DNA from 3 places in the Paenibacillus sp. FSL R7-0179 genome. Region 3 is predicted to be linked to each of the others. Evidence: predicted binding sites of a transcription regulator. Region 3 holds the regulator's gene; each other region holds the start of a gene.
The links. The regulator NrdR, encoded in region 3, represses ribonucleotide reductase genes. The targets are predictions, from matches to a motif close to AACACNATATATNGTGTT.
Positions count from the first base shown of each region.

Region 1: MKX63_RS24040 (adenosylcobalamin-dependent ribonucleoside-diphosphate reductase) is a predicted target of NrdR. The motif match lies at 1,101-1,118, and genes of this name have one in related genera.
Region 2: nrdI (class Ib ribonucleoside-diphosphate reductase assembly flavoprotein NrdI) is a predicted target of NrdR. The motif match lies at 2,480-2,497, and genes of this name have one in related genera.

Region 1 is NZ_JBBOCC010000002.1:1,753,352-1,764,077, forward strand. Features, by position in the region: gene MKX63_RS24035 (DEAD/DEAH box helicase) at 1-831, opposite strand, end outside; gene MKX63_RS24040 (adenosylcobalamin-dependent ribonucleoside-diphosphate reductase) at 1,256-3,916, shown strand; gene MKX63_RS24045 (electron transfer flavoprotein subunit beta/FixA family protein) at 4,609-5,385, shown strand; gene MKX63_RS24050 (electron transfer flavoprotein subunit alpha) at 5,398-6,609, shown strand; gene MKX63_RS24055 (acyl carrier protein) at 6,636-6,881, shown strand; gene MKX63_RS24060 (AMP-binding protein) at 6,886-8,385, shown strand; gene MKX63_RS24065 (hypothetical protein) at 8,418-9,449, shown strand; gene MKX63_RS24070 (KamA family radical SAM protein) at 9,461-10,726, shown strand, end outside.
Region 2 is NZ_JBBOCC010000001.1:2,810,832-2,821,557, reverse strand. Features, by position in the region: gene MKX63_RS12520 (LacI family DNA-binding transcriptional regulator) at 1-175, opposite strand, end outside; gene MKX63_RS12515 (hypothetical protein) at 311-1,462, opposite strand; gene MKX63_RS12510 (RNA polymerase sigma factor) at 1,459-1,686, opposite strand; partial or broken gene MKX63_RS12505 (RNA polymerase sigma factor) at 1,802-1,933, opposite strand; gene nrdI (class Ib ribonucleoside-diphosphate reductase assembly flavoprotein NrdI) at 2,586-2,945, shown strand; gene nrdE (class 1b ribonucleoside-diphosphate reductase subunit alpha) at 2,932-5,016, shown strand; gene nrdF (class 1b ribonucleoside-diphosphate reductase subunit beta) at 5,053-6,012, shown strand; gene MKX63_RS12485 (alpha/beta fold hydrolase) at 6,457-7,236, shown strand; gene MKX63_RS12480 (ABC transporter permease) at 7,259-8,023, opposite strand; gene MKX63_RS12475 (ABC transporter ATP-binding protein) at 8,016-8,942, opposite strand; gene MKX63_RS12470 (response regulator transcription factor) at 9,023-9,736, opposite strand; gene MKX63_RS12465 (sensor histidine kinase) at 9,708-10,658, opposite strand.
Region 3 is NZ_JBBOCC010000002.1:1,395,718-1,406,443, reverse strand. Features, by position in the region: gene MKX63_RS22545 (recombinase family protein) at 1-309, opposite strand, end outside; tRNA gene MKX63_RS22540 (tRNA-Ala) at 431-505, shown strand; tRNA gene MKX63_RS22535 (tRNA-Lys) at 512-584, shown strand; gene nrdR (transcriptional regulator NrdR) at 780-1,256, opposite strand; gene MKX63_RS22525 (alpha/beta-type small acid-soluble spore protein) at 1,422-1,640, shown strand; gene MKX63_RS22520 (lytic transglycosylase domain-containing protein) at 1,748-2,311, opposite strand; gene coaE (dephospho-CoA kinase) at 2,311-2,907, opposite strand; gene ytaF (sporulation membrane protein YtaF) at 2,917-3,618, opposite strand; gene mutM (DNA-formamidopyrimidine glycosylase) at 3,817-4,659, opposite strand; gene polA (DNA polymerase I) at 4,711-7,383, opposite strand; gene phoU (phosphate signaling complex protein PhoU) at 7,630-8,289, opposite strand; gene pstB (phosphate ABC transporter ATP-binding protein PstB) at 8,369-9,124, opposite strand; gene MKX63_RS22485 (response regulator transcription factor) at 9,281-10,009, opposite strand; gene pnpS (two-component system histidine kinase PnpS) at 10,129-10,726, opposite strand, start outside.

The sequences.
Region 1 (10,726 bases), 360 kb from region 3:
GCGGATCATGACCTTGGACAGCTCGCCCCGGAGCTGAACCTCATTCTTGGGCTGACGCTTATCCACCACAAAATTGGCAGCAAAATCGCCCTGATTCCCGAGCTGACCCGGCTTGAGCAGCGTAATCAGATTGAACAGCTCGCCGAGATCGTTCTGCACGGGGGTGGCGGTGAGCAGCAGGCAATATTTTTTGCGGAGCTGCTGTACGAACTGATAATTGGTCGATTTCTTGTTCTTCAGCTTATGGGCTTCGTCGATAATCAGCATGTCATACTCCTGGCTCAGCAGCATTTCCTTATGCGGGTCACGCTTGGCTGTATCCATCGAGGCGACGACAATGTCATTGCCCCAGGAATAGGCTTTCTTTTGCGCTACGGCAGAGATTCCGAACTTCGTATTCAGCTCCCGCACCCATTGCAGGACAAGCGAGGCCGGCACCAGAATCAGAACTTTGCTCACCAGCCCGCGTACCAGATACTCCTTCAGCACAAGCCCCGCTTCGATGGTCTTGCCAAGTCCGACTTCATCGGCCAGAATCGCCCTTCCCGACATCTCGAACAGCACCTTGTGCGCCGTATCCAGCTGATGGGGAAGGGGAGACAGCCCGGACAGATGCTTCATACACTGCAGCTCATCGAAGCTGGTCACCAGCCCCGACTGCTCTCCCTGCACAGCAAGGCGGGATAAGCGCCAGTCGCCCCACGGCCCGCCTTTATCGAGTCTCGATTCCAGATCATGCAGCCAGTTACGCTCAAAAGATAGAGGAACAGGCAGCAGCGGCGCAGAAGTTACCTTCTCTTGGGGCAAGGAATTGCGGAATAATTGCGTCATGTTGCAGCCTCCTCCGTCGCAGTTTCATATCGAAATGCGTAGCAGTAGTATGCTCGTTTCAGAGAGATTTCATAACCAGAGGCGCATGGAATTCACAGAGGAACGCTGTAATCCGCCTTGAAAGCTTTCAGTTCCGGTGCCCTGCAAAAAAGCGAGAAAGAGGGAGGAAATGAGCCTTTCTTTTCCCAATTTTCCGTTATTCCTGCCTGGGGCTGCTTTTTCAAAAAAGACCTCTATCCACAACATGTGGTATAGTTTAAAAGTTAACGCACACCATATATTGTTACAAAAGCATGAAATTTAGCGGTATGCGGATTTAATCCGGCAGTTTGTTATTGACAAAAGGAGCTTTCGCCGGACAAGCAGGCTGCGGCTGCCTTGCCGCCGGAAGCATGAACTATTACATTCCCGGGAGGTTTTGGTATTGAGTACAGTGGAACACAACAAGCGTCTAGAGGGTCTGAGCGAGAAAATATTCCTGGACCGTTACGCCTGGAAGGACGCGGACAGCAATAATGCCAAGGTAGGCGATGTGGTGCTGGTCCTGACCAAGGATGATCCGAAGTTCCCGACCAAGGAGGTCGGTGAAATTGTGGAGCGCACAGGCCGGATCGTTACGGTCCGAACCCGCAGCGGCGAGCTGGTGCAGTCGGATGTCGAGAAGCTGACGCTGAACATTGAGAAGACACCGGAGGAGATGTGGGACCGTCTTGCGGCCGCGATGGCCTCAGTAGAGAAGACGCCCGAGCTTCAGGAGGAGTGGACAAGCCGTTTCCGCTCCATTCTGGATGACTGGAAGCTGGTTCCCGGGGGGCGGATTGCGGCTGGCGCCGGAGCAAGCGAAGAGCTTACGTTATTCAACTGCTATGTCATTCCCTCTCCAAAAGACAGCCGTGGCGGCATCATGGAGACCCTCTCCGAGATGACCGAGATTATGGCCCGCGGCGGCGGGGTTGGCATCAATCTGTCCTCGCTGCGTCCGCGCCGCGCTATTGTCCGTGGGGTGAACGGTTCCTCCAGCGGCTCTGTGTCCTGGGGCGGCCTCTTCAGCTACACTACCGGACTGATTGAACAGGGCGGCAGCCGCCGCGGCGCGCTGATGCTGATGATTAACGACTGGCACCCGGATGTGCTGGACTTCATTACTGTGAAGCAGACGATGGGCCAGGTGACGAACGCCAACCTGTCTGTATGCGTGAGCAACAGCTTCATGAAGGCCGTGAAGGAGGATCTGGACTGGGAGCTTGTCTTCCCCGACACGACTGACCCGGATTACGACACCCTGTGGGACGGCGATCTCGATAAATGGAAGGCCGACAATCGCCGCGTCATTCCTTACCGTACCGTCAAAGCGCGCGATATCTGGCAGACGATTATCGAATCGGCCTGGAAATCGGCAGAGCCGGGCGTTGTTTTCATGGAGTATTATAATCAGATGTCTAATAGCTGGTATTTCAATCGGATTATATGTACTAATCCTTGCGGTGAACAGGGCCTGCCCGGCTGGGGCGTGTGCAACCTGTCTGCCGTCAATCTTTCCAAGTTCTACGATGCCGAAAACCATGATGTGGACTGGGCAGATCTGGCGAGAACAACCCGGTATTCCGTCCGCTTCCTGGACAATGTTATCGATAAGACGCCGTATCATTTCCCGGAAAATGAAGCGAACCAGAAGCTCGAACGCCGCGTAGGCCTCGGCACCATGGGACTGGCTGAGCTGATGATTAAGCTGAATATCCGCTACGGAAGCCCCGAATCGCTGGAGTTCCTGGACAAGCTCTACGGCTTCATGGCCCGCGAGGCCTATTTGGCTTCGGCTGAGATTGCAGGAGAGAAGGGCTCGTTCCAGGCGTTTGACACCGACAAATATCTGCAGAGCGGCTTCATGCGGAATATTACTGAGGTCTATCCGGAGGTTGGCGAATCGATCCGCAAGCATGGCATGCGCAACGTGACTGTTATTACCCAGGCTCCTACAGGCAGCACTGGAACTATGGTCGGAACATCTACAGGCATCGAGCCGTATTTCGCCTTCAAATATTTCCGCCAGAGCCGTCTCGGCTATGACGAGCAGTTCGTGCCGATCGCCCAGGAATGGCTGGAAGCCCATCCGGGAGAGGAGCTGCCGGAATACTTCGTCACTTCGATGGACCTGTCCGCCAAGGATCATATCCGTGCACAGGCCGCCATCCAACGCTGGGTGGACAGCTCGATCTCCAAGACCGCGAACTGCCCGTCCGACTTCACGGTGGAAGAGACCGCCGAGCTGTATGAGATGGCCTTCGATCTGGGCTGTAAAGGCGTGACCATCTACCGCGATGGTAGCCGTGATGTGCAGGTACTGGAAACGGCGAAGAAGGAAGACAAGAAGGATGCTGGGGCAGAAGTTGAAACAGTGGAAAAAGAAGTCGAATCGGCAGCTCCGGCTACTGTGGCCGTAAAGCCAATGACTATGGAAGCTGCTCCGGGTCTACAGCCGGCGGCCAGCGGAGTGGACAAGCAATACAAGAAGCGCCCGCAGGTGCTGCGCGGAGCGACCTATAAGATCAACACGCCGTTCGGCATGGCGTATATCACGATCAATGACCTTGATGGCATCCCGGCCGAAATCTTCCTGAACGTGGGCAAGGCTGGCTCTGATGTCTTCGCCATGGCGGAAGCCCTGGGCCGCGTCTGCTCGCTGTTCCTGCGCTACGGCGACCACGGCGAGAAGGTCGGCCTGCTGATCAAGCACCTCAAGGGCATCGGCGGCTCTGGCGCTATCGGCTTCGGCGCGAACCGCGTCGAGTCCATCGCTGATGCGGTAGCCAAGGCCCTGGAGACCCATGTGCTGAACAATGCCGATGACGACCATATCCCAGCACCTATCGCGGCTACGCTGGAGCTTGATTTCAATGAGGCGCTGAGCGCTGAGCTGAAATCTACCGTTCCTGCGGCAGCCACCAACGATAACCACGGCGGTCATGACGCGCACAGCCACGCTACTGCTTCGCGGGATCTCTGCCCCTCCTGCGGCAGCGCCTCGCTGATTAATATTGAGGGGTGTAAGACTTGCGGGAATTGCGGGTATAGCCGGTGCGGTTGAGCCGAGGATAGAAGATTGTAACTAATACTGGCCCTCATCTTAATAACAAGGTGGGGGCTGTTTGACGTTCCAAAGAACATCAACCGCTTCCAAAAAGCTGTTGCTTTAAGCTTAAGTTTAAGGCGTACAATGATTTTAAGATTCTCTCTTATTGGCGGGATTCATGTAAATCGGAATAGATTATCTTACCGGAAATGGAGGTCTCGAGGTGAGTCAAAGACATTGGATTATTCAAGGAAAGAGCAGTAGTGGCGGAGACGGAGGCGCCGCTCGCTAACTTATTAAACGACCTGATAAGTGAATCTCCCTCTCCTTAACAGTCGCATGAACAACGCAGTTACCGTAGATGTTAATTTGACTCCAATAGGTCCACCTAGCAGTTAGATGGAAGCCCGGGTATGATTGATGACGATAGAATAAACTATGATGTGGCTGTCTTCAACGTAACCAAAAACCAACTTCATCCTCTGCTAAATACCTGCAAAATTAATCATACACCTTGTACTTTCAGCATGATCAACAATATAGTGAGGGATGTTTTGTGATAAAAAAGTGAAAATTTTTCAATCGACATTTAATGACAGATTTTGAATTTTATTAATGATAGGATTGATGATACAAAGTTTACTTAATTTGTTAATCTATCATTTGTGCTTATACATAAGACAAAACTTGAGTATGAGGAGGGCTAGATGAAAATCGTCGTATGCATCAAACAGGTACCGGATATTCATGCGAGTGCAGATAGTGAGTTTGACAGGGAGGCTTATCACCTTCTCAACAATCCCAATGACTTAAATGCATTAGAGGAAGCACTTCGTCTGAAGGAACAATATGGCGGACACATTACTTGCCTGTCCATGGGACCCCGGAAATGTGAGGAGCAATTAAGAGAACTGCTGGGGATGGGCGCAGATGAAGCGGTATTATTATCTTCACCACAGTTTGCCGGCTCTGACACCTATGCAACCTCCTGCATTCTTGCAGCGGGCATACAGAAGCTGGGCAGTTTCGGAATCGTTATTACAGGAGAACAATCCGTTGACGGGGAGACGGGGCAGGTAGGACCTGGCATTGCCGAGCTTCTTGGCATTCCGCATATCATCGGAGTAGAGAAAATTAACGCCCTTCATCCCCAATCGGTCCTTATTGAAAAAGCAGACGAAGAGTCCAGGCTGGTTGTTAAGCTGCCCACTCCTGCATTGTTAGCTGTAAGAAAAAGCTGCAATACTCCACGAATACCATCTATCCGGGGAAGAATAGCAGCTGCCCGGGCAGAAATAACGATATGGTCAGCTGAAGATCTGCCGCTGAATTCTGCTAATGTGGGTAAGTCAGGCTCGCCAACCCAAGTGCTTCATACCGTTAATTGTGAAAAAAATCACCAGCGAGTAAATTCCACGAAATTTTTTGATGAGTGTAATCCAAGTGAATTTATGGAGGTTGTATCTCATGTACTGCAATTGTGATGGGGATTTCATATGAAGATTATACAGTCCAAGTGCAGCTATTGTTTGAAGTGTAAGGCAGTCTGTTTGTTTGAGGCTGTTACTGTCAGCGATGGAAGGGTGATTATAGACGAATCTGTATGCTTTCAATGTGGTGTCTGTAAGGATACATGTCCCATGGAAGCAATCTTCAATGAGCAGGACGAACAAGATGCTGGGATGCAGACAAGCTCAGGGCAAGAATGTAAAGGCATCTGCCTGTATCTCGAATCCCGTGATGACAAACTATCCTTATCCGCTCTTCAAGTCATTGGAGCTGCGAGGCGGCTGCAGGCGCAAAGTGATCTGAAAATCTATGCCATTCTTATCGGTGAGCATACACATGAGCTTGCCAGCGAGTTCGCCCGGTATGGTGTGGACGAGCTATGGTTCGTGGAACAGCAAGGTATTGGCTATTACGCCGAGGATCTTCGCATTCAATGGATTGCTGAATTGTTAGGGATTATGAAGCCTGAAATTGTCTTGGCAGGAGGACTAAGGCATGCGCGTTCCATCATGGCCGGCGTTGCGGCAAGACTGCATACCGGATTGTGTGCCGATTGTATTGATGTTCATCTCGATAGCGTGCAGGGTACGCTGGTGGCAACGAGAACAGCATTTGGCGGTTCGGTAATGGCGAGTATTCATATGCCACAGCACAGACCGCAAATGGCGACTTTGAAAGAAGGTGCTTTTGAGCCAGCGGAGCAGATCGAAGGCTTCTGCGGACAACTGAAGAATTGGTCTGGTCATATATCTACTTCTCAGTCGTTCTATGAAGTATTGGAGGTTCGGAAGATTGAGCGTTGGTTAAGCGACTTTACAGACTCGGATGTTATTGTGGCCGTAGGCCGCGGGATCGGCAAGGCTGAGAATCTCCCGATAATTCTGTCGCTGGCGGAAGCGCTTGGCGCCAAGGTCGGGGCGACCCGGGCTGTTGTCGAAGCCGGCTGGCTGGATGTATCGCATCAGATTGGACAGTCCGGTAAAGTGGTTAAACCACGTGTCTACATTGCCTGCGGAATCTCCGGCGCCCTGCAGCACATCGTAGGGATGGAGAAGTCCGCAACTGTAATCGCAATCAATACTGACCGCAACGCTCCTATTTTTCAATATGCTTCTTATGGATTTGTAGGAGAGTTAGAGAAGATTATTCCAAGGATTACGGAGTATGTGAAGGGGAAAAGCTTGACACTTAAATCTTAAAAACCTATCTGGAGGATGGTGTAACCATGAATAACGTATTACTGGAAGATGTTTCGGCTTATATTCAAAAGATCACAAATGAGGATATACAGGACCGCTCTGCGAATCTGTTTGAGCTTGGCCTGCTAACTTCCCTGGATGTGCTAGATATCATTTCCTATCTGGAAAACAATTTTGGCATTGAACTGTCGGATGAGGACGTGGATATGCATCATTTTGGTACGATTGATGGTCTGGTTAGCCTTGTCGAAAGAAAGACCAAGGAGCAGTAACGGGATGTTCATCCATGAGGCCCTCACTAAGACGGCGGAAGAAACTCCGGACAAGCCGGGCTTCTATGCGGCTGAACGGCACTACACCTATCGTGAAGTGGAGGAGGCATCAAATCGGGTTGCCCGTTTCCTGGTGTCTATGGGTGTGGAAAAAGGAGACCGGGTCGGTATCTTCTCAACAAAATGTGTTGAAGAAGTGCTAGTAATCTTTGGTGCGATGAAGGCTGGAGTTGTATTTGTTCATCTTAATCCGCATTTCAAGGAGGAGCAATTGGCGCATATCATCCGGGATTGCGGGATGAAGCTGCTCTTTCTGCATGAATCCAAGAAGGGTATATGGAATAAGTCGGATTTAAAAAGCGGGGAGCCTGCGGAGGTTGTCCCCATCTTCTCGGACCCGTTAACGCCTGGAGGCTTCCATGACATTATTGAAGGACTGCCAGACCACTTCACGCCAGTAAGCGGGATTAGCCGTGAGGACCCGGCTGCCATCATTTATACCTCAGGTTCTACAGGAAAGCCGAAAGGAATCATTGTCACACATGGCATCTTCCTTGACTCTACCGTTACTTCGGCACAGGTACTGGAGAATCATTCAGAGGACCGGATTATCAGTGTATCCCCCTTTTCCTTCGACGGAGCGTTAAGCCAGCTATTCACTTCCGTTTACGTGGGGGCAACACTTGTACTTCAGGAATCGCTGTTTCCTCAAGATATTGTAAACACGATGTTGAACCAGCGCATCACAGGTTTTCATGCGGTCCCATCATTCTGGCGGATGCTCCTTCAACGCCATTCTCCTTTCTCCAGGAATCAATATCCGCATTTGCGGTATGTGTCAATTATCGGGGAAGTGTTCCCTCATGATGATTTAATGCGGCTCAGACAGATTCTGAGCAATACCAGATTCTATATGATGTATGGAACGACCGAGGCGTTCCGTTCTACCTGCCTGCCGCCGGAAGATTTCGAGCGCAAACCCTCGTCTATCGGCAAACCGCTGCCTGGAGTAACGATAAGAATCTTAGATGAGCAGGGAGAAGATTGCGCCCCGGGCGAAGTGGGTGAAATCGTTCATGAAGGGGCGTTCATTTCGCCTGGCTACTGGAACAATCCAGAGCAGAATGAACGCCGCTTTCGCGGCCGGGCGCTTTATACCGGTGATTTGGCAAAGCGTGACGGGGACGGATATCTGTATTTTGCAGGCCGTAAGGATATGATGCTAAAGTCAATGGGGTTTCGCATCAGTCCCGAAGAGATTGAGGAAGTACTGCTCCGTATGGATGGGATTGAAGAGGTGGCTGTTACTGGGATTTGGGTTGAGGAATCCGGCGAGCGGATCAAGGCGCTTATCATAAGCGGCAATCAATGCATGTTAAGTAAGGAAGCAGTCATTCAGTATAGCAGGCAGCATCTTCCGCATTATATGGTGCCTCACTCCATTGAATTCGTGAGTGAGCTGCCAAGAACCGCTACTTTCAAGATTAACCGGTCTGAGTTATGAGGACTGGCATACAGGTAAGGGAGGGCTATTACATGAAACGCTGTGTGAGATGTATATTACCTGAGACATTCCCGGAGATTCATTTTGATTCCGAGGGCGTGTGTCACTATTGCCAGGAGGCCGAAGGACAAATCCTCTTTTCAGCGGGAGAGCATATACAAGAAAAGCTGGAGAACATCATTCAGGTCAGCAAAGCACTGGAGGGCAGCAGCTATGATGCTCTCGTGGCTTACAGTGGCGGTAAGGACAGCACCTATTTAATTAAACTCCTGCAAGAACGTTATCAGCTTTCCATACTGGCCGTTACATTCGACAACGGCTTTATGTCAGAGACTTCCTTCCAGAATATGCGCACAGTACTGAATACACTGAATGTAGATCATCTGATCGTAAAGCCGGGACAAGGCTCCTTAAATCAGATGTTCGCCGAAAGCTGCGTCCCTCATATCTACCCCGATCATCTCACCAAGTTCGGAAGCGGAATCTGCATCTCTTGTATCCGTATGGTATCGACAATGGCGTTGAGAGTAGCTATTGAGAAGCACATTCCCATGGTCATGCTGGGCAACAGCCCGGGGCAATTGATCCAGTCTGAGAGTGAACTGATTTATCAGGACAACAAGATTCCTTTCGGGCTGCGGAAAAACCTGTTCAAGCCTCTGGTCGAGCAGATCGGGAATGACAGCTTGTATGACCTGCTCATGCTGACTCCGGCAGAGTATAAGACGAAGCCATTTCCTTATGTGATCAATATCTTTCCGATCATCGGATATGACGAGAACGTGATCTATCAGGAGATCAGAGCATTAGGATGGAGAAAGCCAACGGATGTCGACCCGAATTCGACGAACTGTAAGCTCAATTCACTGGGAATCAAAAAGCATTGTGAGACATATCACTTCCATCCTTACGATTTTGAGATGAGCATGCTGGTCAGGCAGGGAATCATCAGCCGCGAAGAAGCATTGCAGCGGGTGCAGGACCCGGACCGCAAGTCGGATGAGCTTGCCGCAGAGGTAGAGGAAGCGCTGGCAGACCTGTTGCAAAAATCCGTACAAAGGTGAGTGGAACGGCTATGGCTTCAAGAGAGAAAATATCGGAATTACTGGATGCCAATCCGGAGATTTTGCGCATATTCGTACTCAGCCCGACAGTCTCAGCTGCCAGAGAACAGCTCTATTCCTATCTCAGCCAGTGTGAAATGGCCATTATGGATGCGAATTGCCAGCTACATCCTCTGGAGAAGAAGAATACACGCGACTGCATCCATGTATTCCGGACAATTATTTCATTGAGCAGTGAAAAGAAGAGCGGCCACAGCTGCCTTACGGTGCTATACCACCTGGCAACAACGCATTGGCGGGAACGCGAGTGGCCGGAGATCAGCGATGCCTTCCTGGAGGATATTATGCATCTGTATAAGGGGGTCATCGGATTATCCGGCATTTATTCCAAATCCGGCATATGTATCCGCGAGGTGCCTGAATTTATCCATCTGCAGGGCCGGGAGGCAGCGATTGTACGCTCTCATTACCTGAATGGCAAGACGGATGAGTACCAGTATATTAAGAAGAAGAATGGGTACCGTTCGGGACTGGAGCCGGATATTATCGGCAGACGAAACGAGACAAGAGACCTTATTTTACAGCAGTTGGACGGTTCACTGGAGGACTGGAACGAATACAAATGGCATCTGAGAAAAATCTACAGGAAAAGCGGCGATATTCAGTCGGTCATAGCCTTATCAGACGAGGAGGACCATGGCATCCGCGAAGCTACCGAGCATGGCCTGGCTTTTGGGATTACCCCTTTCTATCTGTCTCTGATGGATCGTGAGCGTATATCCGGCGGAAGCGATTCATGTCTGCGGGCACAGGTAATCCCGAGCAGTAATTATGTTCACAAGATGCTGGATGAAACAACCGGTTCAAGGGAAGCCCTTGATTTCATGCGGGAAGCTGATACTTCGCCGGAAGAGCATATTACCCGAAGATATCCCAAGGTGGCCATCATAAAGCCGTTTCTGTGGTGTCCGCAAATCTGTGTGTATTGTCAGCGGAACTGGGAACTCTCCGATGATTATCAGGATATTGCCGACCCCCTGCCAGCCGATTTGAAGGGCTCAATGGAATGGTTCAAGAGCAATACCGGTATCAATGAGGTTCTCATTACCGGAGGAGATCCGTTAACGCTTGGAAATACAAAGCTGCAGTCGATTTTGTCGAGCTTCCGGGAGATGGAGCATATCCGGCGAATCCGGATTGGCACGCGGACCCTCGTGACCATGCCGATGAGAATCGACGATGAGCTGCTTGCTATACTGGAACGTTACCATAACCCT
Region 2 (10,726 bases), on a different contig from region 3:
GCTTAAGGCTGCGGGCAAGCCCGTTAGGCTGGTAGTTCAGCTCATCGATAACCTCGGCAATACGGTTTTTGGTCGCCTCACTCATATACTTGAACCGTTTATTCAAAAACTGCGAGACTGTGCTTTTCGATACACCCGCTTTCTGGGCCACATCCTCAATAGTCAGCTTCTTCATTGATCCCGCTCCACTCTTCGATATCGCACTCCAGAAGTAAACATTAACCAAGTTTACTTAGAGATATTATCAAAAAGTATAGCTTTTTTTTAGTAAATTATCTATAAGATCCACGTAAAATAATTAGGAGCCCCGTCACTTCCCTGTCTTGGCAGGATCAATCTGCTGTCCGTGCTCCTGATAAAACCAATCATAATACCACTGCTGACCGAGGAGCAAAACGACATCCGCTTTCCGCTTCTTCCCGTTTACTTCATAAATTGCCGTCTGCTGCTGGCCTTGAACATCCATGCCAATTTTGCTGTTTATATTCTGTACCGCTCCAGTAGCAATATTGTACAGACTGCCATGAATGTCATAACCATTCTTTTTATCATCACTGTAATATACAAGCAGCATCTCGCTATTATATTTATCAATAGCAATAAAGGATCTGTACAAGGAATATTTGTCACCTAAGCTGCTTAAATCTAACAGTTCCTGCGGGGTTATTGTTTCACCTGCTGCGGCTGATTTTAAATTCAAAACGGTTAACTTTTCAGGTGTCATTCCTATCCCTTTCCCCAAGGTGATCGTCCCGATACCCAGCACTATATAGTCCCCTCCATCACAGATCCCCGTAAGCTCATAATAACGCTGCGAACCGCCTGCATACAGCGGTAAGGTGTAGATCCGTTTAGCCGTAGCTTCAGATAGCTCGGACTGGCCTTTTGGTGACAGATACAATGTGTAAGGTTCCGTAGGATGGGTGTACTTGGGCTTGCTGTAATTGACCATCGGAGGCGGGGGCGACCAGACAATCCCGGCGTTGGTCTCAACGGCACGCGCACGGGTCTTATCTCTGTCCAACGATAAGGGCATGTAATACTTCCTTCCGCCAAGCTCGAACTCTGCAGAACCAACCGGCGGGTTGTAAGCTTGCGGCGATGCTGGTGAAGCAGCGTTCTGAGTAGCCGAAGGTGACACCGCCGGCTGCACCACAGCCGCTCCCGAGTCAGGCTTAAAGACCGCTGCGAGCCTCCCTGCCGGATCAAGCCCGGCCCCTGGGCCAAATGGCCAGACCAGCGCGCCAAGCAGCAGGATGGCTGCCAGTCCGCCGAAGGCAGCCATACGGCTGAAGCGGCGGCGGCTTGTACGATTAGAGGATTCATGGGCAGCCTCTTCAATCCGCGCCATAAGCTGTGGCGTGAATCCCGGTTCTACAAGCGGACTCCGTCCGGCTTGCTTATACCAGTCCTTCTCCCCGCTCATCGCCTTCACTTGCTCATGCTCTTGTCTTGTCTTCACTGGTCTTCCTCCTTCATCGCTGCTCTCACTTTCATTCTGGCCCGTACGAGCCTGGATTTGACCGTCCCCTGCGCGATTCCAAGCAGCGCGGACAGCTCAGCGACTGACAGATCCTGCTGAATGTCCAGCACCAGCACCTCCCGGTACTTGTCCGGCAGCTCCATGATGATCTCCCAGATGCGGTTCGCATACTGATTGCCGATAGCCTCTTGTTCTGCGGACAAGGCCCCCCCCCTTATCCTGATGGCTGCCCAGCGGAACGAACCTCCGCCAGAAGCTGCTCTTCCTTAAGCTGAACGCGGTGTTGCGGGTAATGGTGAGCAGCCAGGTTTTCAGAGTGGACTGTCCCCGGTACTTGCCGATGCTCTTGTAGGCCTTGAGGAATACCTCCTGGCTGATATCATTCGCCTGCTCCCGGCTGCGGGTTAAGAAAAAAGCATAATTCCATACATCCTGCCCGTAGGTCTCCATCATCTCACGCAGCGATACCGATGAGGCACAGGTCATGCTATACGTTAGTTCTTTACTCTGCATGTTCTCTCCCCTCTCACCTAATAAGACTCCTGCCGACCGATATGGTTCCCTGTTATTGAAAATCTTGGGGCACGCCGCCCTCGCCATCAATTATTGTTTGCTGAATGTACTGATTGCAGTTCCTGCATTAGAATTTCGAGAATCTGCTCAATTAGCCCCTGTTAGCTGAAATCAAGTGTACAAAATACAACAGATCTGATCCCCCAAAAAATTGGAGCAGCGTCTAATGTAAGAAGTGCCATCAAAACTCCATCCGCCGACGGCAGAGCGCTTTCAAATTTTATAGCCGCTTCCCCTTCTCCAAATGCCCCATTCGGACCATTCCACAGCCCCGCAAATTGCTTAAAAAAAATACTAATTAATTATAAGAGAATAGAATGCAGGCGGGGCGTGGGATTGGCGATTTAGAGAGGCATTTTGGGCGGCTGTGAGGGCTTGTTCACCGCTTGACTTTTCAATATATGGTATATAAAATGATTAAGCATTACTAAATATAGTGTATATAAGAGCTAAGCCCATAAATCTAGTAAAACCGCTATTCTTCATTTGTCAAGTAGAATGGGCTACATGTTATAGGAGGTTAGGAGCCATGTTGATTGCTTACGATTCCAAGACCGGCAACGTTAGAAGATTCATTAATAAATTGAAGCTTCCGGCGGTTCAAATCGAAGAGCATATGACGATCGACGAGCCTTACGTGCTTGTTACATACACTACCGGATTTGGACAGATTCCAGAGAAGGTGTCAACATTCCTTGAACGAAACCATTCCAGGCTGAAGGGCATCGCCGCAAGCGGCAACAAAAACTGGGGTGAGCTATACGCGCACAGCGCAGATCTGATTGCACAGCGTTACAACGTACCGGTGGTCGGCAAGTTTGAATTGTCTGGAACCTTCGGGGACGTACAGCGCATAAAACAGGAGGTGGACCGGGTTGCGGCATATTGAATTGAACAACATGTTGATGAAGAGAGACGAAAGCGGCTTTTTCCAATTGGATAAGGACCAGGAGGCAGTAGCCGAGTTCATGCAGGATGTGGAGCGGCGCAGCCTGACCTTCACAGATACCAAAGCCAAGATTGATTATATGATTGCCAATGATTACTACGAGGACCTGTACGACCGTTACTCCGCTGCTGAGATGGAGGATGTCTACCGGATCGCCCATGAATATAATTTCCGCTTCCCATCCTATATGGCGGCTTCCAAGTTCTATACCGACTATGCTGTCAAAACCAATGACCGTAAGCAGTACCTGGAGCATTATCCGGACCGCGTAGCGGTAGTGGCTCTGCATCTGGGACGGGGTAACGTAGAGACTGCCCGCACACTGGCCCGTTCGATGATGGAACAGCGCCTGCAGCCTGCTACGCCAACCTTCCTCAATGCCGGTAAAAGCCGCCGCGGCGAGATGGTCTCCTGCTTCCTGCTGGAAATGGATGACTCGCTCAATTCGATCAACTATGTGCTGAATACCTGCATGCAGCTGTCAAAAATCGGGGGCGGCGTTGCCGTCAATCTGTCCAAGCTGCGCTCGCGCGGCGAGACGATTAAGGGTGTCGAGGATGCGGCCAAAGGCATCATGCCTGTCCTGAAGCTCATGGAAGACGGCTTCTCCTATGCGGACCAGATGGGCCAGCGTAAGGGTTCGGGTGCGGCTTATTATAATATTTTTGGCTGGGATGTACTGGAGTTCCTGGACAGCAAGAAGATTAACGCCGACGAACGGACACGCCTGAAGACGTTGTCTATCGGCCTGATCGTGCCTAACCGCTTCTATAAGCTGGCGCAGGATAATCAGCCGCTGCATGTGTTCGCTCCTTACACGGTCTACCAGGCGTATGGTACGCATCTGGATGACATGGACCTGGATGTCATGTATGATACCCTGCTTGCCGATCCGCGTGTGAAGAAAAGAATCGCCATGAGCGCACGCGACATGCTGACCAAGATCGCCATGATTCAGCTTGAATCGGGCTATCCATATATTATGAACAAGAGCAACGCCAATGCTGCTCATGCCCTGCGGGGTGTGGGCCAGATCAAGATGTCGAACCTGTGCACGGAGATTTTCCAATTGCAGGAGACTTCGGAGATTAACGACTACGGACAGCAGGACGAGATCCGCCGCGATATCAGCTGCAACCTGGCTTCCCTCAACATCGTGAACGTGATGGAGCACGGTAAGATCCGTGAATCCGTACATGAGGGCATGCTCGCACTGACGGCTGTCAGCGATATGACAACTGTCTCCAATGCCCCAGGCGTGGCTAAGGCGAACAAGGAAATGCACTCCGTGGGTCTGGGCGTAATGAACCTGCATGGTTATTTTGCCAAGAATAAAGTCGCTTATGAGAGTGAGCAGGCCCGTGATTTCGCACGCACCTTCTTCATGACGATGAACTTCCATTCCATTGAGAAAAGCATGGAGATTGCCGCTGAGACCGGCGAAACGTTCTATGGATTCGAGCAGTCCGACTACGCCAGCGGCGTGTATTTCGACCGTTATCTGACTACAGACTACCGTCCGGTTACGGCAAAAGCGCAGGAGCTGTTCGAGGGCATCACCATTCCTACTACAGAGGATTGGAAAGAGCTGCGTGACAAGGTGATGAAGCACGGCCTGTACCATGCCTACCGTCTGGCAATTGCGCCGACTGCGAGCATCTCGTACATCCAGAATGCTACCTCCAGTGTCATGCCGATTGTAGAGCAGATCGAGACCCGCACGTATGCCAACTCGACCACCTACTATCCGATGCCTTACCTGCGTCCGGACAATGTGTTCTATTATAAATCCGCCTACCAGATGGACCAGTTCAAGGTCATTGATCTGATCGCGGAGATTCAGCCTCATATCGACCAGGGTATTTCAACAGTCCTGCATGTGAACAGTGATGTCACCACCCGTGAGCTGGCCCGTTCTTACCTGTATGCGGCGCACAAAGGGCTGAAATCCCTGTACTACACCCGGACCAACAAATTGTCTGTCGAGGAATGCCTGGCCTGCTCCATCTAAGAGGGGCACAGGTACAGAAAGGGAGAATATACGATTATGAGCGCAATTCAAGCCGTGAACTGGAACCGTCCCGACGACGATTTCTCGCTGATGTTCTGGAACCAGAATATTATGCAGTTCTGGACCGATGATGAAATACCGCTATCCGATGACAAAATGTCCTGGCTCACGCTAAGCGAGACCGAGAAGGACTCTTATATGAAGGTGCTGGGCGGATTGACCCTGCTGGATACGATTCAGGGCGGCGTAGGGATGCCGCAGATTATGGAGCATGTGGACGGCTTGCAGCGCAAGGCGGTCCTCGGCTTCATGGGCATGATGGAGCAGATTCATGCGAAGTCGTACAGCAGCATTTTCACCACACTGGCTTCGACGGAGGAGATTGACGGGATTTTCCGCTGGGTGGAGGACAATACGTTCCTGCAGTTCAAGGCGGAGACGATCTCGGAGTATTATCAAAAGATTGAGACGAAGAAAGACCTCTACCTGGCGATGTCCGCCTCGGTCCTGCTGGAGAGCTACCTGTTCTACAGCGGCTTCTTCTACCCGCTCTATCTGGCCGGACAGGGCAAAATGACCTGCAGCGGCGAAATCATCGACCTGATCCTGCGCGATGAGAGCATCCACGGCGTCTATGTCGGCGTGCTGGCCCAGGAAATCTTCGAGGAGCTGTCCGAAGAAGACCAGAGCGATGTCTATGAGACCCTGGTCGGCCTGCTGCGTCTGCTCCACGCGAACGAGGAGCAATACACCGAGCAGATCTACGCCCCGATTGGCCTGGTGGAGGAAGTGAAGACCTTCCTGCGCTACAATGCCAACAAGGCGATGATGAACCTCGGCCATGATCCGCTGTTCGATGAGGAAGAGATCAACCCGATTGTGCAGAACGGAATCAGCACCCATACGAAGCAGCATGACTTCTTCTCGAAGAAGGGGAACGGGTATGTGCGGGCGATGAATGTAGAGCCTTTGCGGGATGAGGATTTTCAGTTTTGAGTGGGTAGATTGAACTTGTACATTCCGATTTCGGGATAGTCGTGGCTCCAGAGAAGTTTTGGACTTCCGGCCGCTGTTAGGTTTGGATTTCCTGATTTTAAACCGCTGTCTGCGGTAGAAATCCAAACCTAAAGGCGGACGCTACCGCTCCTACAGTTCCAAAATTCCCTTCCACCACTCACCCTGTATTAGTTATTAACAAGTTCAATCTATTGGATTGGTATGTAGATAAGCACCCGTCAGCTTGGATAAGCTGCCGGGGCTTTTTTTGTGATACACAGTTCTAGGCCCTGCGAAGGTCCTGAGTAAACATCGAAACCCAAGCTTCACTTTTCACTGAAGCGGTACCGTCCTGAAAAGGAAAACAAAGCCGGTTCTACTTATGAGACCATATTGCTAATGGGACGTAAGAGTAGGGATGGTTATTTTTACAAGAATGAGGTGTTGGCTATACATATTCAGGAACATGGGAACCCGGATGGAAGTTGTCTGATGGTCTTCCTGCATGGCGGCGGCGTAAGCGGCTGGATGTGGGAGAAGCAGGTAGCGGCGTTCGCCGGTTATCATTGTCTGGTCCCGGATCTGCCGGGGCACGGGTTCAGCCGGGAGGATCAGGAGTTCACGATCCGCAGCAGTGCAGAGGAGCTTGTATCCATTATTGAGGAGCGGGCTAAGGGACGAAAAGTCATCGTTACCGGATTCTCGCTGGGTGCACAGGTGCTGGTTCAGATGCTGGGGATAAGACCGGAGCTGATTGACTATGCCATCATCAACAGCGCATTGGTGCGGCCGATTCCCTCTGCCAGCAGGCTGATCGGACCGGCGGTCAGACTGTCTTTTCCGCTGATTAAGTACAGATGGTTCGCGAAGCTGCAGGCCAAGACGCTCTATCTGGGCGAGGAATACCTGGAACGGTATGTTGAAGAGAGCCGGCAGATGGAGCTGATGACGCTGATCCGGGTGCTGGAAGAGAATATGTCGTTCCGCATTCCAGCCGGGTTCAGTAAAGCCGCAGGCAAAATACTGGTTACTGTAGGTGAACGTGAGAAATCTGTCATGAAGCAATCCGCCCGTGATCTTGTAGCTGTGAATCGCCGCTCCATGGGTGTGGTGATTCCCCGGATGGGACATGGCCTCTCTCTGGCGAAGCCGGAGCTGTTCAATAAGCTGGTCAAGGCCTGGATTCAGGGCGGGGAGCTGCCCGGGGAATGCAGAAGAATCTGATCCCCTCAGGCGCAGAGTGACGCTAGTTCAGATCCTCCCGCATTTTATAGCGGACAGCAAGATAGCTTAAGAATAGAATCGCCGTAATAGCTACTCCAAACGTATGAATCAGGTCTGCTGTACTGCCCAGATCCTTGACCCGTACGAGCGTATTGATCAGCAGATATTTCGTTAGATGAGTGCTTGTAAGCAGAGTCTCTAGCGCACCCAGTACCATCCCGATCACATTCAGGGCCAGCACGAGGCCGGCACTCAAGCTGATAAGCAGGTTCCTGGTCATCATGGCAATGCAGAGAACAAGCAGTGAGAACGCCCAATGCAGCAGGAATTGGCCAGCCAGCAGAGTAATGAGCGTGCCTAGATCTCCCATATCCGTCTGTCCCATAAACAGCCTTCTGCCGATTCCGTCTGCAATTAGCAGGGTCAGGAACAGCATGGCAATAAACAGGGCGAGAATCGCCATTTTGGAGAGGACGGAGTGGATTCTTGCCTGCCTCATAGAAACATAATTCTTATGGAAGCCGGAATTCCATTCGCTCATATAGAAATAGATCGTGAACACCGCAATATAGATCAGCATCCAGGAAGGCGGCTGTGAGATCGTATACTGGATGAAGCCTATCTCTGTTAAATTTCCGATCTGAACTCCGCCTTCCTCCACTGGCTGCGCGTATTGCTTCATCATATAAATACCAAAGATCTGGAAGGCACAGAACAAGAGCAGCAGCAGGTACATAATCTTGTTCCGTGTGAAGCGGTACAGGTCCATTTTAAACAGATTAATCATGGCGTCCACCTGCACTTTCCGTGCGCTCCAGGAAATATTGCTCCAGACTCTGCTTGTGTCTTGAAATGGAATCCACCATTACCCCATGCTGCGCCAGTACCTGGACAATCTGCCGAATGTGGATATGCTCGTCGTATACGTACACGGTGCGGCTGTCCACCACTTTATATTGTGTAATCTTCAGTTCACGCTCCAGCACCGGAAGGACCTCGCGGGCTTCCTCTACCTCCAGTTCAATCCGTTCCTCACAGCGCTGCTGCAATTCTTCCTTGGAGATCACCTCGGCGAATTCTCCCTGATGAATGATGGCGTACTTGGTGGCGATTTTGGAGAGCTCCTCCAGAATATGGCTTGCGATCAGAATCGTCAGCCCCCCGGCGTTCAGCTCCAGGATGAGCTCCCTAATCTCTACAATCCCCTGCGGATCAAGCCCGTTAATCGGCTCATCCAGAATCAGTACATCGGGACTCCCAAGCAGAGCCACCGCGATGCCCAGCCGCTGCTTCATGCCCATCGAATAGCTTTTAACTTTGGCGGTATTCTTAGGGTCCAGTCCTACGAGCCGCAGTAACTTCTCTATCGTGGTACCCCTGTCACTTAGACCATATGCGATGGCCAGCAGCTTCAGGTTCTCATAGGCTGAGACGTTCGGGTATAATCCGGGCTGCTCAATCAATACCCCCATCCGCTCAAAAAAAGACTGTTCCCCCGCCGCCGCACGGTTGAAGAAATGCAGCTCTCCCGAGGTCGGATACACGTGCCCGCTGATCATTTTGAGCAGGGTAGATTTACCCGCCCCGTTCTTCCCGATGATGCCGACAATCTCTCCTCTGTAGATTTTGAGATTGGCATTGCGCACGGCCGCTTTCGATGGGTACAGCTTGGTCAGTCCGCATAGTTCAATAATGCAATCAGTCATGTCTGCCACCTCCTTACCCTAAGTTAACAGGATGAAGACTAATTGTTCGCCAACAAAAGGTTAAGAAAGTTCAAAGTTCATCATGGACTCAGCCGGAAGCCGATGCCCCAGACCGTATCGATATAGGCTTGGCTGTCGTGCGCTTTGATTTTATTGCGGATATTGCTGACATGTACCGTTATCGTCTTGTCCTCGCCCAGATAGATCTCCTCCCAGGCCAGCTCATAGAGATCCTGCTTCGTGAACACGCGGGTAGGGTTCCTGACCAGCAGCTCGACAATCCGGTATTCCTGACGGGTCAGAGCAAGCACGCTGCCATGAATCCTGACACTGTAGGATGTGCAGTCCAGCACCAGATTTTTATGCCTGAACTCCTTCACCGGCTCACCGGCAGCCGACCGCTGGATATGAACATGGATGCGGGCAATCAGCTCCTCCAGCTCAAACGGCTTGGTCACATAATCATCTGCGCCCAGCGTGAACAGATCCAGCTTATCCCCCAGTTGATCCTTGGCCGAGAGGACAATTACCGGAATCCGGGACTTCAGCTCCCCGCGCAAGCGTTGCATGAATGCCTCCCCGGACAATCCGGGCAGCATCAGGTCCAGGACAATCAAGTGGTATTCACGCTCTGCCAGATTCAACATCCCCTCACTGCCTGAATAGGACTGGGTGCACTGATACCCTGCGGCGGTAAGCCCGTCGTGCAGAATTGCGTTAATATGCTCGTCATCCTCAACGATGAGAATGCTCCTGCGCTGCCCGTTATCCTTGAGATGGGTGCTCATGGCCATGCTCCTCCCCCCTTTTTGAGAATCCGATCCGTATGCTGAAAGTATCCGCCGTACACCCGGCCTCTGCATGACCGTTCATTTTCTCCATCAGCGCCTTCACAATCGAGAGCCCCAGACCTGAGGAATGCCGGGTACGCGACGGATCTTCTTTGTAAAAGCGGGTAAAGATCTTCTCCGTATCCACTCTGCTGCCTGCCTTAAGCCGGTTCGTGAAGCGTATACCCAGCACGTCCTGCCTGTCTTCAACCTCTATGGCCAACGTGCCTTCGCCGTGAATGAAATAGTTGCCGATGATATTGGTAAAAATTCGTTCCAGCGCATGGAGTTCCCCCATTACCCGGGGAGAATGCTCCGGCAGCCGCAGCTCCGGCTCTTCCCCTGACCGGGTGAAATCATCAATGAAGGTGAACAGGTTCCGCTTCAGCACCTCCATAACGTCCACTGGCTGCAGCTCCAGACTGTATTCGGGATTCTGCAGCTTGGTATAGAGGAACAGCTCATCTACCAGCTTGATAATCTGCTGTATTCTCGACTGGGCCAGCCGCACGTACCGTTCCTTCTCCTGCTCCGCCTCCGTCCGCAGCGCCAATTGCAGATACCCGTCCAGGGAAGTGAGCGGGGTCCTTATATCATGTGACAGGCTGGTGACCGCCAGATTCATCTCCTGATTCTTCCGGCTAAACTGTTCCCCCATCGCGCTCTGTCGGCTTAACAGGTTGTTGCAATCCTGTACCAGTCTGCCGATCTCCTTCGGCTTCAGTTGGGTAACTATCCGCTTACGGGAATCGTGCTCCATGATAAAAGAGAGCTGGCTGCTGATCTGCTTGACCTGTCTCCGATAATTCAGCAGGTAGATGGTCTGAGTAATCAGCAGCAGCAGGAGTCCTGCCAGAACAATAAGGATACGATCAACTCCTCTCATATGGTTTTATTATATACGATTACAGAGAATGACAAAAAACGACCATAACAGAACAATGAATTCTGTTA
Region 3 (10,726 bases):
TGAGTTGAACCATTTTAATAACAGAGGAGTTTCATATGTCCTTCTTCCTAATCTGTCGAACATGAAACAAAGCAATACATCAAAGTGACTATTTTCTGCATCATATCTAGCACGTTGAATTTCATCTCTGTCCTCATTCGCTGTCTTATATCCAGAAACGCCTTTCTCCGTATACTCTTTTACCAACATCCAACCCTTACTATTAATAAACTCTTGACAAGCCCTACGTTGCATAGGAATATCATTTCCTTCAAGCTGCCCCTTTGTTGATACTCTGTAAAATGCTGCGACCCGCCTCTTATCCCCCATATCGAAAGACCTCCCATCAGTCATATATACTACCATATTTTAATCCTTATTATTCTTTTTGTAAATAATGTTGACTGAGAAATATATTTATGATATATTATTTCTTGTGAGAAAAACGAATGGGGAATTAGTTCAGTGGGAGAACGCTTCGCTGGCAGCGAAGAGGTCAGGGGTTCGAATCCCCTATTCTCCACCATTCCATGGACTCTTAGCTCAGTTGGTAGAGCAGTAGACTCTTAATCTATTTGTCCAGGGTTCGAGCCCCTGAGAGTCCATCACATTTTTAAAGACCCTGACCAGGGTCTTTTTTTTGTTCAAATTAAAGCCCCTCAATCCTATACGTTCATAAGCAATTCAACAAAAAGGCACTCATCGGTTCATTCACCAATAAGTACCTTGTACATTGTGCGGCTGTCCCGTAAACCCCAGAGCCAGCCCCCCCCAATGAGGGCTTACCCTCCCTAAACCGCTTACAGCCCCTCCAGCTCCTCCGTGTTCTTGGACAGCAATCCCTTCAGTTCCTTCATGAACATGTTAATGTCCTTGAACTGGCGGTACACGGACGCGAAGCGGACGTAGGCTACCTCGTCAACGGGGTAGAGCTGCTCCATGACCAGCTCGCCGATTTGGCGGCTCTCGATCTCAGCGAGGGCGATGCCGCGCAGGCTTTTCTCCACCTCGGATACGATGACCTCCAGGCGCTCTACAGGGACCGGACGCTTCTCGCAGGCACGGATCAGGCCGCGGAGGATTTTGTCACGGCTAAACTCTTCACGGCTGCCGCCCTTTTTGATCACAATCAGGGGGGTCTCTTCAATCATCTCGAAGGTGGTGAAACGGCGGCTGCACAGCTCGCATTCCCGCCTGCGGCGGATGGACTTATTCTCATTGGCCGGGCGCGAGTCCAGGACTTTGGTATTGGTGTGGTCACAGTAAGGGCATTTCATAAGCTTCTTCACTTCCTCATCATTAGAATGGATTGGCCCGGTCCCTTGATACACAAGGGCTATTCGGGCATCATTTAATTTCCAGAAAACACCGTTTATTTGTTGTTATGAATCTGACATGTCCGGCACATAATACAGTTACCAACCGATAGGAGGTGAACAGCAATGAGCCAAAATAACAACTCCAATAACCTGGTAGCTCCAAACTCACGCGGTGCCTTGGAACAACTGAAATATGAAGTTGCCCAGGAACTAGGTATCACCCTCTCCCCAGACGGATACCAAGGCAATAAAACTTCTTACGAAAACGGTTCGATCGGTGGTTACATCACTAAACGTCTTGTAACCCTGGCTGAACAGCAATTGGCAGGTCAGTACAAATAAGTACAAATAACCTGCTAAACACGACATAAGCTTGCCTAAGAAGTATCGAACGGCCTCCGGCCGTTTGATGCTTCTTTTTACATAAGAGCAACAGAAGTAACAAGCACCTAGAACTCACTGTAGAGCTCAGTGTATTGATCATAATAATAAATCACGCGTTGCACGTAATGACGGGTCTCACCGAACGGAATATCCTTCACAGAGGCTTCTGTTCCGTCCCACTGCCCTTCATCCAGCCAGCTCTGCACCTTGCCGGGTCCAGCATTGTAGGCGGCTATTACTGCTATACGGTTGCCGTCAAACTGCTTAGAGAGCGTAGACAAATACCAGGTGCCCAGTTCAATGTTGGACGAGGGCTCTTCCTTCAGCCGTTCCAGCGATACCTCAGGAAGCTTGGCCTTTTCTAGTGCCCACTTGGCGGTATCCGGCATCAGCTGCATGAGTCCCAGCGCGCCTTTTTTGGATTCACGGCCGGTCTTATAATTGGTCTCCACGCGGATAATGGATGCCACCAGAAACGGGTCCATCTCATACGTCCGGCTGTGCTGGCGGATCTCTGCTTTATAATGAATAGGATAAAACCATGACATCCAGTTAGAGCCTAGAAACAGAATCGCGGTGAAGCCGATGAACAGCAGCAGCAGGACTCTTTTTTTACGTAACCACTTCATCATATCAGGCCCAGCCTGTCCCACAACCGGGCAACCTGAAGCTCGGCAGACTGCAGATCACCGCTATTGTCGATCACATAATTCGCTTTCCTGCGCTTCAGTTCAATATCCATCTGCGACCTCAGCCGGTCCTCAGCCTGCTCCAGCTTCATTCCGCTCCGCTCCATGAGGCGGGCTAACTGCACCCTCCTTGGAACATAGACCACAATAATCTGCTCAAATAAGGAATCCAGCTCTGATTCGTAGAGCAGCGGAATGTCGACAATGACCAGCCGCTGCGGATTCTCCTGCTCAAGCGCATACATTCTGTCCTTGATCTCCCTGCGGATTGCCGGATGGGTCAGGTTATTCAGTGTCTTGAGCGCCTCCGGGTCCCGGAAGACAATCTCACCAAGACCCGCCCGGTCCAGCGAACCGTCAGGCAGCAGGATGCGGTCTCCAAAAGCCTCCACCGCTGCCGCCAGCACCGGATGTCCGGGGAGCATCACCTCTCTGGCGATGACATCGGCATCCACCAGTGCAGCTCCCTTGCGGACAAACAGCGCAGACACGGTGCTTTTTCCCGAAGCTATGCCTCCGGTTAAGCCTATAATCATGTACTCACCTCATAATAACTTCATTATACCCATTACAATTAATAATATCGCGGGCAGCGCAGCCGCATGCTTCATCCAGTAGCTGCCGGATAATCTCAGTCCCGTCTTCATTCCCATCAGCAAAAAGGTTCCGCTGAATACAGCGATCATCAGCGAGGTGGACCACGGACTGAATCCGAGCAGTGCCGCACCAAGGCCGGCCCCAAAGGCATCCAGTGACAACGCGATCCCCAGAATCATGGCTTCCATGGAGGAGATACTCCCTGAAGCATCCATATCGGCGGAAGACGGCGTCCGGAGAATCTGTATCACCACGCCCAGATGGCGCAGCTCCAGCGAGAATACTGCCGGCTTCAGCACTGTCTCGGCACTTTGTACGGAAGCAGCCGTCTCCAGTATGGTCTCCTGTCCAGGCACTGTCTCTCCCTGCTCCTTCTCCTTCTGCGTCAGCATCTGGAACAGGGACCAGCAGCCCATTAAGACGAGAATAACCGCTCCGACACTGGAAGCGGCATTCGGCGAGACTACCTTGGCCAACAGCACGCCCACCTGCATAGAACCATAGATGACGACCCCTGAACAGAGCGAAATAATGATAATGGAGAGCAGGGGAATTTTCATTTTACGCAGTCCATATGTAATGCCTACACCAAATCCATCCAGACTAAGCGCAAACGCAAGCAACAGCAAAGACAACAATGGGCTCAGCACCCGCAATCCCTCCCGTGAAGAACCGGAGCTGGTGGATTAAGCATCCAAGCCGGAGCTCCGTTTCGCCATAATCAGCAATCTTCACACATTATATGGGCGGGACGGGCAGTAAGTGCCTGCCTTTATACAGAACGGTTATAACTCAGGTGTAATGGCCCGGGAAAGGGCGGTAAATGCAGCGCTGACTCTAAATAAAAGTCACAGAATCAGTACAGGTACGGGCTGGCAGGTGGGACAATAATGCGTTCCCCGTCCGCCGACTACGCTCTTCTCAATCAGCGTACCGCAGGTGGCACACGGCTGATCCTTGCGTCCATAGATCTTGTGCTGATCCTGATAGCTTCCGCTCTCCCCTTGGCCGTTGACATACGACTTCACTGAGGAGCCTCCGGCATTCACCGCTTCTGTCAGTGTTGCGACAATAGCATGGTGCAGCCTGGCCAGCTGATCCTCCGTGAGGGACTTCGCGGTCTCCTCCGGGTGGATTCCTGCACGATGCAGGGACTCATCTACATAAATATTGCCGATACCTACTATATATTCCTGATTGAGCAGCAGCGGCTTGATCTTGGTGCTCCGCTTCGCGACAATCTCCTTGAACCGTTCCAGCGTGAAATCGGCATCCAGCGGCTCCTGCCCCAGCTTGTTCAGCGGCTTCAGCTGCAGGTCCTCTCCCGGCTGGAACAGATGCATCGTCCCGAATTGGCGCACATCCGTATAACGCAGCTCTGTCCCGTCTGTGAAATGGAAAATAACATGCGTATGCTTGTCCAGCAGCTCGCCCTCACGGTAGACGCCGTAACGGCCCTCCATCCGCAGATGGGAGACCATCACCAGCCCGTCAAATACGAAACGCAGGAACTTGCCTCTGCGTTCAACTGTAACCACACTATGGCCTGCCAGCATATGGGCAAAGGCTTGAATATCATCCGGGCGCTGAATAATCCGCGGCAGCCGGACGGTGACATGCTCTATCTGCTTGCCTGTAATTAACTCATTAAGTGTTCTTCTGACTGTTTCGACTTCCGGCAATTCCGGCATCATGGCTCACCTCCACTCCATTATACCGGATATCTGCCATGCGCGGGGAGCCTATTTCGCTTCGTACCAGTTGCTGCCATAACTTACCTCTGCCTTCAGCGGAACTGACAGCTGCAGCGCTCCGGCCATCACCTCGGGCAGAAGCTGCTTCATCTGCTCCAGCTCCTCCTCCGGCACCTCGAACACCAGTTCATCGTGTACCTGGAGCAGCATCCGGCTCTTCAGGCCGCGCTCATGCAGCGCTTTGTCCATATGAACCATGGCCAGCTTGATAATGTCCGCAGCTGTTCCCTGAATCGGCGTATTCATCGCCGTACGTTCTGCGAAGGAACGCAGATTGAAATTCTTTGCATTAATCTCCGGCAGATAACGGCGGCGTTCCAGCAGCGTAGTCACATACCCCTGCTTACGGGCCTCGACCACAATATCATCCATATAACGGCGCACACCTTGGAACACCTCGAAATACTGTTCAATGAACCGGGCTGCCTCCTTACGGGGAATGTTCAGGTTCTGCGACAGGCCGTAATCGCTGATGCCGTACACAATTCCGAAGTTAACTGCTTTGGCGGACCGGCGCATATTACTGTCCACACTCTCCGCAGGGACGCCGAATACGTCCATCGCGGTCTTGGTATGAATATCCATATCCTCGACAAAAGCTTCCTTCATCCGCTCATCGCCCGAGATATGCGCCAGCACACGCAGCTCGATCTGCGAGTAATCCGCCGCCAGAATCGACCAGCCCGGCTCGGAGGGCACGAATACCTTACGGAGCTTGCGGCCCTCTTCGAGCCGGATTGGAATATTCTGCAGGTTCGGGAACTGGCTGCTGAGCCGGCCCGTAGCAGCAATCGTTTGCCGGTAGAAGGTATGCACCTTGCCCGTCTCCGGCGAAATTTCCTTCATTAAACCTTCGACATACGTAGATTGCAGCTTGGCCAGGGTGCGGTATTGCAGAATCAGGCGCACGGCGTCATGATAAGGCGCAAGCTTTTCCAGTACCTCGGCATCGGTCGAATATCCGGTCTTCGTCTTCTTCACAACCGGCAGACCGAGCTTCACGAACAGAACCTCGCCCAGCTGCTTCGGAGAATTCAGATTGAATTCGGTTCCGCAGGCGGCGTAGATCTCAGTGACCAGCCGGGAGATTTGGGCTTCGAATTCCTTGCCGAGCTGAATGAGATCATCCTTATTCACAGCAATGCCCTGCTTCTCCATATCGGCCAGAATTCGTGATAGCGGCATCTCCAGGTCCTGGAACAGACCGGTCATGTCCGTCTTGTCCAGCTCCTCCTGCTGCTTCTGCACAATGCCAAGCACGGTAGCACTTTTGCGGGCGACATGCTCACCGAGAATCTTAAGCTCAGGAATTCTATATTTGGCCCCTTTGCCGAAAACATCCTCATCCGGCGACAAGCGGGGCAGGCCGTATTTCGTGGTCAGGTCATTCAGATTCTGGCTCGCTTCCGTCGGGTCCAGCAGGTAAGCGGCCAGCTGAACATCTTTAGCGGCTCCGGCAAAAGCAATTCCCTGCCAATGCAGAGCCAGATCGGCCCGGTGCAGATCATACCCGCTCTTCGGCGCCTGCTCATCACCGAGCCAGTCCCGCAGAGGTGCTGCCGCCGGACTTTTCAGCAGGGCAAAAGGCACAAAATAATGCTGCTCCGGCGAAGACAGCCCGAGGCCGATCACTTCAGCACGGTGCGGGTTCTCCCCGTTAGATTCCACATGCAGGGCGGAGATGCCCGGCAGTGTCTGAATCAGCTGCTCTATTCCGGCTTCGTCAACGAGGGTAATCGTCAGCTCAGCCGCTTCCACTGCTGCGGGGCTGGACAGACTGCCGTCCGCCCCATGCGAATAGGCGCTGAGCGACAGCCGCTCCAGCAGGGACTTGAACTCCAGCTTTGCCAGGGCAGGGCCCGCCGTATCGGCAGCAATACCGCTGAACACCATATCCTCCCAGGTATGTTCAAGCGGAACCTCACGGTAGATCGTCGCCAATTTTTTGCTCATAATGGCGCTGTCTGCATGCTCTTCCAGCTTCTCCTTCATCTTCCCCTTCAGCTCACCGGTTCCGGCCAGCACGCCTTCCACCGATCCGAACTGCTGGAGCAGCTTAAGCGCCGTCTTCTCCCCGACTCCCGGCACCCCGGGAATATTGTCGCTGGCATCGCCCATCAGCCCCTTCAGATCAATGATCTGCTCAGGGGTGAGATCATATTTGTCGCGGATCTGCTTAGGTCCGTACAGCTCTACTTCCGTAACTCCCTTGCGCACCAGTGCGATGGTGGTATGCTCGGAAGCCAGCTGCAGCATATCCTTATCCCCCGACACAATCATCACCTGACGGCCGGCGGCATCCGCTTCCCTGGAGATGGTGCCGATAATATCGTCAGCCTCGTAGCCGGCAATCTCGAACTGCGGAACTCCCAGACCCTTCAGCAGCTCTTTGAGCAGCGGGAACTGCTCGGACAGCTCCGGCGGGGTCTTTTGGCGTCCGCCCTTATAATCTTCATAGCCCTCATGCCGGAAAGTAATCTTTCCCGCGTCAAAAGCCACAATCATATGTGTCGGTTTATGCTCCTCCAGCAAACGGAGCAGCATCGTCGTGAAACCGTATACCGCATTCGTCTGCTGTCCCGCTGTATTCGTCAGCGGCGGCATGGCGAAGAACGCCCGGTAAATGATATTATTTCCATCAATGAGTATCAGCTTGTCCACACTAGCACCTCGCCTTTATCTTGCTTTCTCTTTACATAGTACCATATGCTCCGTACAAAAAAGAACCTGAGACCACAGATCCACACCTGCCCGCTCCTTAGCTGCTGCTAATGGTATGGAATACAGGTTTGCCAAGTGAAGCGCGCTTTAAAACAAAAAAAGGCAAGCCCCGGGGAGGTGGCTTGCTGTCTGACGCTTAAGGCGCAGAGCTCTGCAAAGCAGCATCTATGCGCCATCATTATACGGTTATTGGTTCAAATCCGGACGTTTCCCTGTAACCAGATACACTACACTCTCACCAATATTCGTTGCATGGTCGGCAATCCGCTCAATATAGCGGCCAACCAGAGTGAGCAGCATCGCCTGATTCACGGTTTCCGGCTTCTGAACCATATACGTGTACAGTTCGTTAATCATCGCGCTGTACAGGCCATCGACCTGATCGTCATCCTGCGCCATTTTGTAGGCCAGATCCGTATTCTCGTCCAGATAAGACTGAATAGCCTCGGTGGTCATGATCGTCACCAGCTCAGCCATACGCGGAATATCCACAAGCGGCTTAATCAGCTGCTGTCCCTGGATACGCATTGTTACCTTGGCTACATCCAGTGCCAGATCGCCCATACGCTCCAGATCGCTGGAGATTTTGAAGGCTACAATAATGCGGCGCAAGTCCTTCGCCACTGGCTGCTGGGTGATGATCAGCCGTGAGCCGATTTCCATAATCCGGTCTTCCATGGCGTTCAGCCGCAGGTCCGCTTTGACAATCTCCTGTGCCCGTGCCGTATCAAGGGTCTGCAGGGCCAGTATCGCACCATCCAGGGCATCCGTTACATGCTCGCCCATCTGCTGCAGCAGGGTGCGCAGTTCTTCCAGATCTTTGTCGAATTCTTTTCTGCGAATCATATCGAAAGTGATCCTCCTCAAAAACATATGGTCATATCGGGTGAACGGAGTGAACCTGAGACTTGCGAATCAGGCATTCTTAGCCGAAGCGGCCGGAGATATAGTCTTCTGTGCGGGAATCCTTCGGGTTGGAGAATAACAGCTCCGTGTCCGCAGCTTCCACAATAACACCGTTCAGGAAAAATACAGTGCGTCCCGATACCCGGGCGGCCTGATGCATATTATGCGTGACCATTACAATCGTATACTTATCCCGCAGCTCCTGGACCAGCTCCTCAATCTTGAGCGTGGACACCGGATCCAGCGCAGACGTCGCCTCATCCATCAGCAGAATATCCGGCTGTACGGCAAGGGCTCTGGCAATACAGAGACGCTGCTGCTGCCCGCCGGACAGGCTTAAGGCAGACTTCTTGAGGAAATCCTTCACTTCCTCCCAGAGCGCGGACTGGCGCAGGCTTTGCTCTACAAGAACATCCAGCTCAGCTTTGCTCTTCACACCGTGCAGGCGCGGACCGTAAGCCACGTTATCATAGATCGACTTGGGAAAAGGATTGGGCTGCTGGAACACCATCCCCACCTGCTTACGCAGACTCTCCACTTCGATCTCGTCGCTGTAGATGTTTTTGCCGCCGATATTTACTTTACCTTCAATACGTGTTCCGGGAATCATGTCGTTCATACGGTTAAGAGTACGCAACAGTGTGGATTTCCCGCAGCCGGAAGGTCCGATAAAAGCGGTCACCTGCTTCTCCGGAATCTGCAAATCCACGTTCTTCAGGGCATGGAATGACTCATAGTAGAGATCTAGCTTCTCTATGTCAATGATGGATTTCATTAGTTTCTGTTGTCTCCTTCTCATCATCTTCGTTCCCCATGATAAGCTTTCAGTGTAAATAGAGCTCCAGAGAATTGTTAACGCAGTGTAAAATCCTTGTGTAGTAAGATATGCGCCAGGAGAAGGTGCTTATCTTGTGAAAAGAACACCGCCATGTTAGATGACAGGTGTTCTCTTCTTGTTGACGACCAGTTTGTAGCCCACCCCGCGGATGGAATCGATATGCACGGATTCAGGGTCAAGCTCCAGCTTCTTGCGCAAGGAACTGACATGCACATCAACGGTACGCTGGCCTCCGATATAGTCGAAGCCCCAGACCGCATTCATCAGATCATCCCGCGTCAGAACGACGCCCGGCTTACGGGCCAGATACAGCAGCACTTCAAATTCCTTCGGCCGCAGATTGATGCTCTGTCCGCCCAGGGAGACTTCATAACGCTCGGGGTAGATCTCCAGCTGTCCGAGAATAATCGTCGATGCAGATACCGCTGCCTCGGGCGGAGCTTCTTCGGCAATGCCGGAGATCCGCCGCAGCACTGCACTGACCCGGGCCAGCAGCTCAGATACGCCGAAGGGCTTCGTAATATAGTCATCCGCCCCGGACTTCAGCCCGCGGACGACATCCTCTTCCGCATTCTTGGCCGTCAGCACGATCACCGGTGTACGTATGCCTTGTCCACGCAATTTATCCAGAATGTCAATGCCGTTCATGCCGGGCAGCATCAGATCCAGTACGATCAATTCAAAAGGTTCTCTAGTCGCACGGTCATATCCTGCCGTTCCATGATCCTCCACCGTCACCTCGTAGCCTTCCTGTGTCAGGTTATAAGACAGCAGCCGGGCCAGTGTCGGTTCGTCTTCAATGACAAGCAATCGTTGTGCCATAGGTTCCCCCGTCTTTTCATAGGTTATTAATTTACAAAACTGCACACATGCACATCATAGCACCACAATGTTAACTTAGTGTAAAATTATAAATTTATTCTCTATTAAACTCCGCAGGGTTATTCATTCTCTTCCTGCAGCAGCGGCAATTCCAGGATAAATGAGCTGCCGATGCCCAGATCGCTCTCTACATTAATAGATCCGCGATGCAGCTCAACCAGATGCTTCACGATAGATAGACCAAGTCCGGTTCCGCCGGAGCTTCTGGAGCGGGCTTTGTCCACCCGGTAAAAGCGTTCAAAGATCCGGGGCAGATCCTTGCGCGGAATCCCCATCCCCGTATCACTGACTGTAAAACGTACGCTCTCAGTGCCATCCTTCTTCTGGATGCTCACTGCGGTCACTCTGACATTGCCCCCGTCCTGGGTATAGTTGATCGCATTGGAAAGCAGATTCATGAAGATCTGGCGCAGCTTGTCTTCATCGCCTTCAATGAATAGCTCCGCAGGCACATCCGAGCTGAGCGTAATCTTCTTTTTCTCCGCTACCTTGCTAAGCGTCTCCAGGACGGAATCGAAGAACTCGATCAGATGAACCGGGGAGCATTCCAGCTGAACGCGTTTGGATTCGATTTTGGACAGCTCCAGGATGTCGCCGATCAGGCGGTTCAGCCGTTCATTCTCATCGTAAATGATCTGCAGGAACGAACGCGCCGTC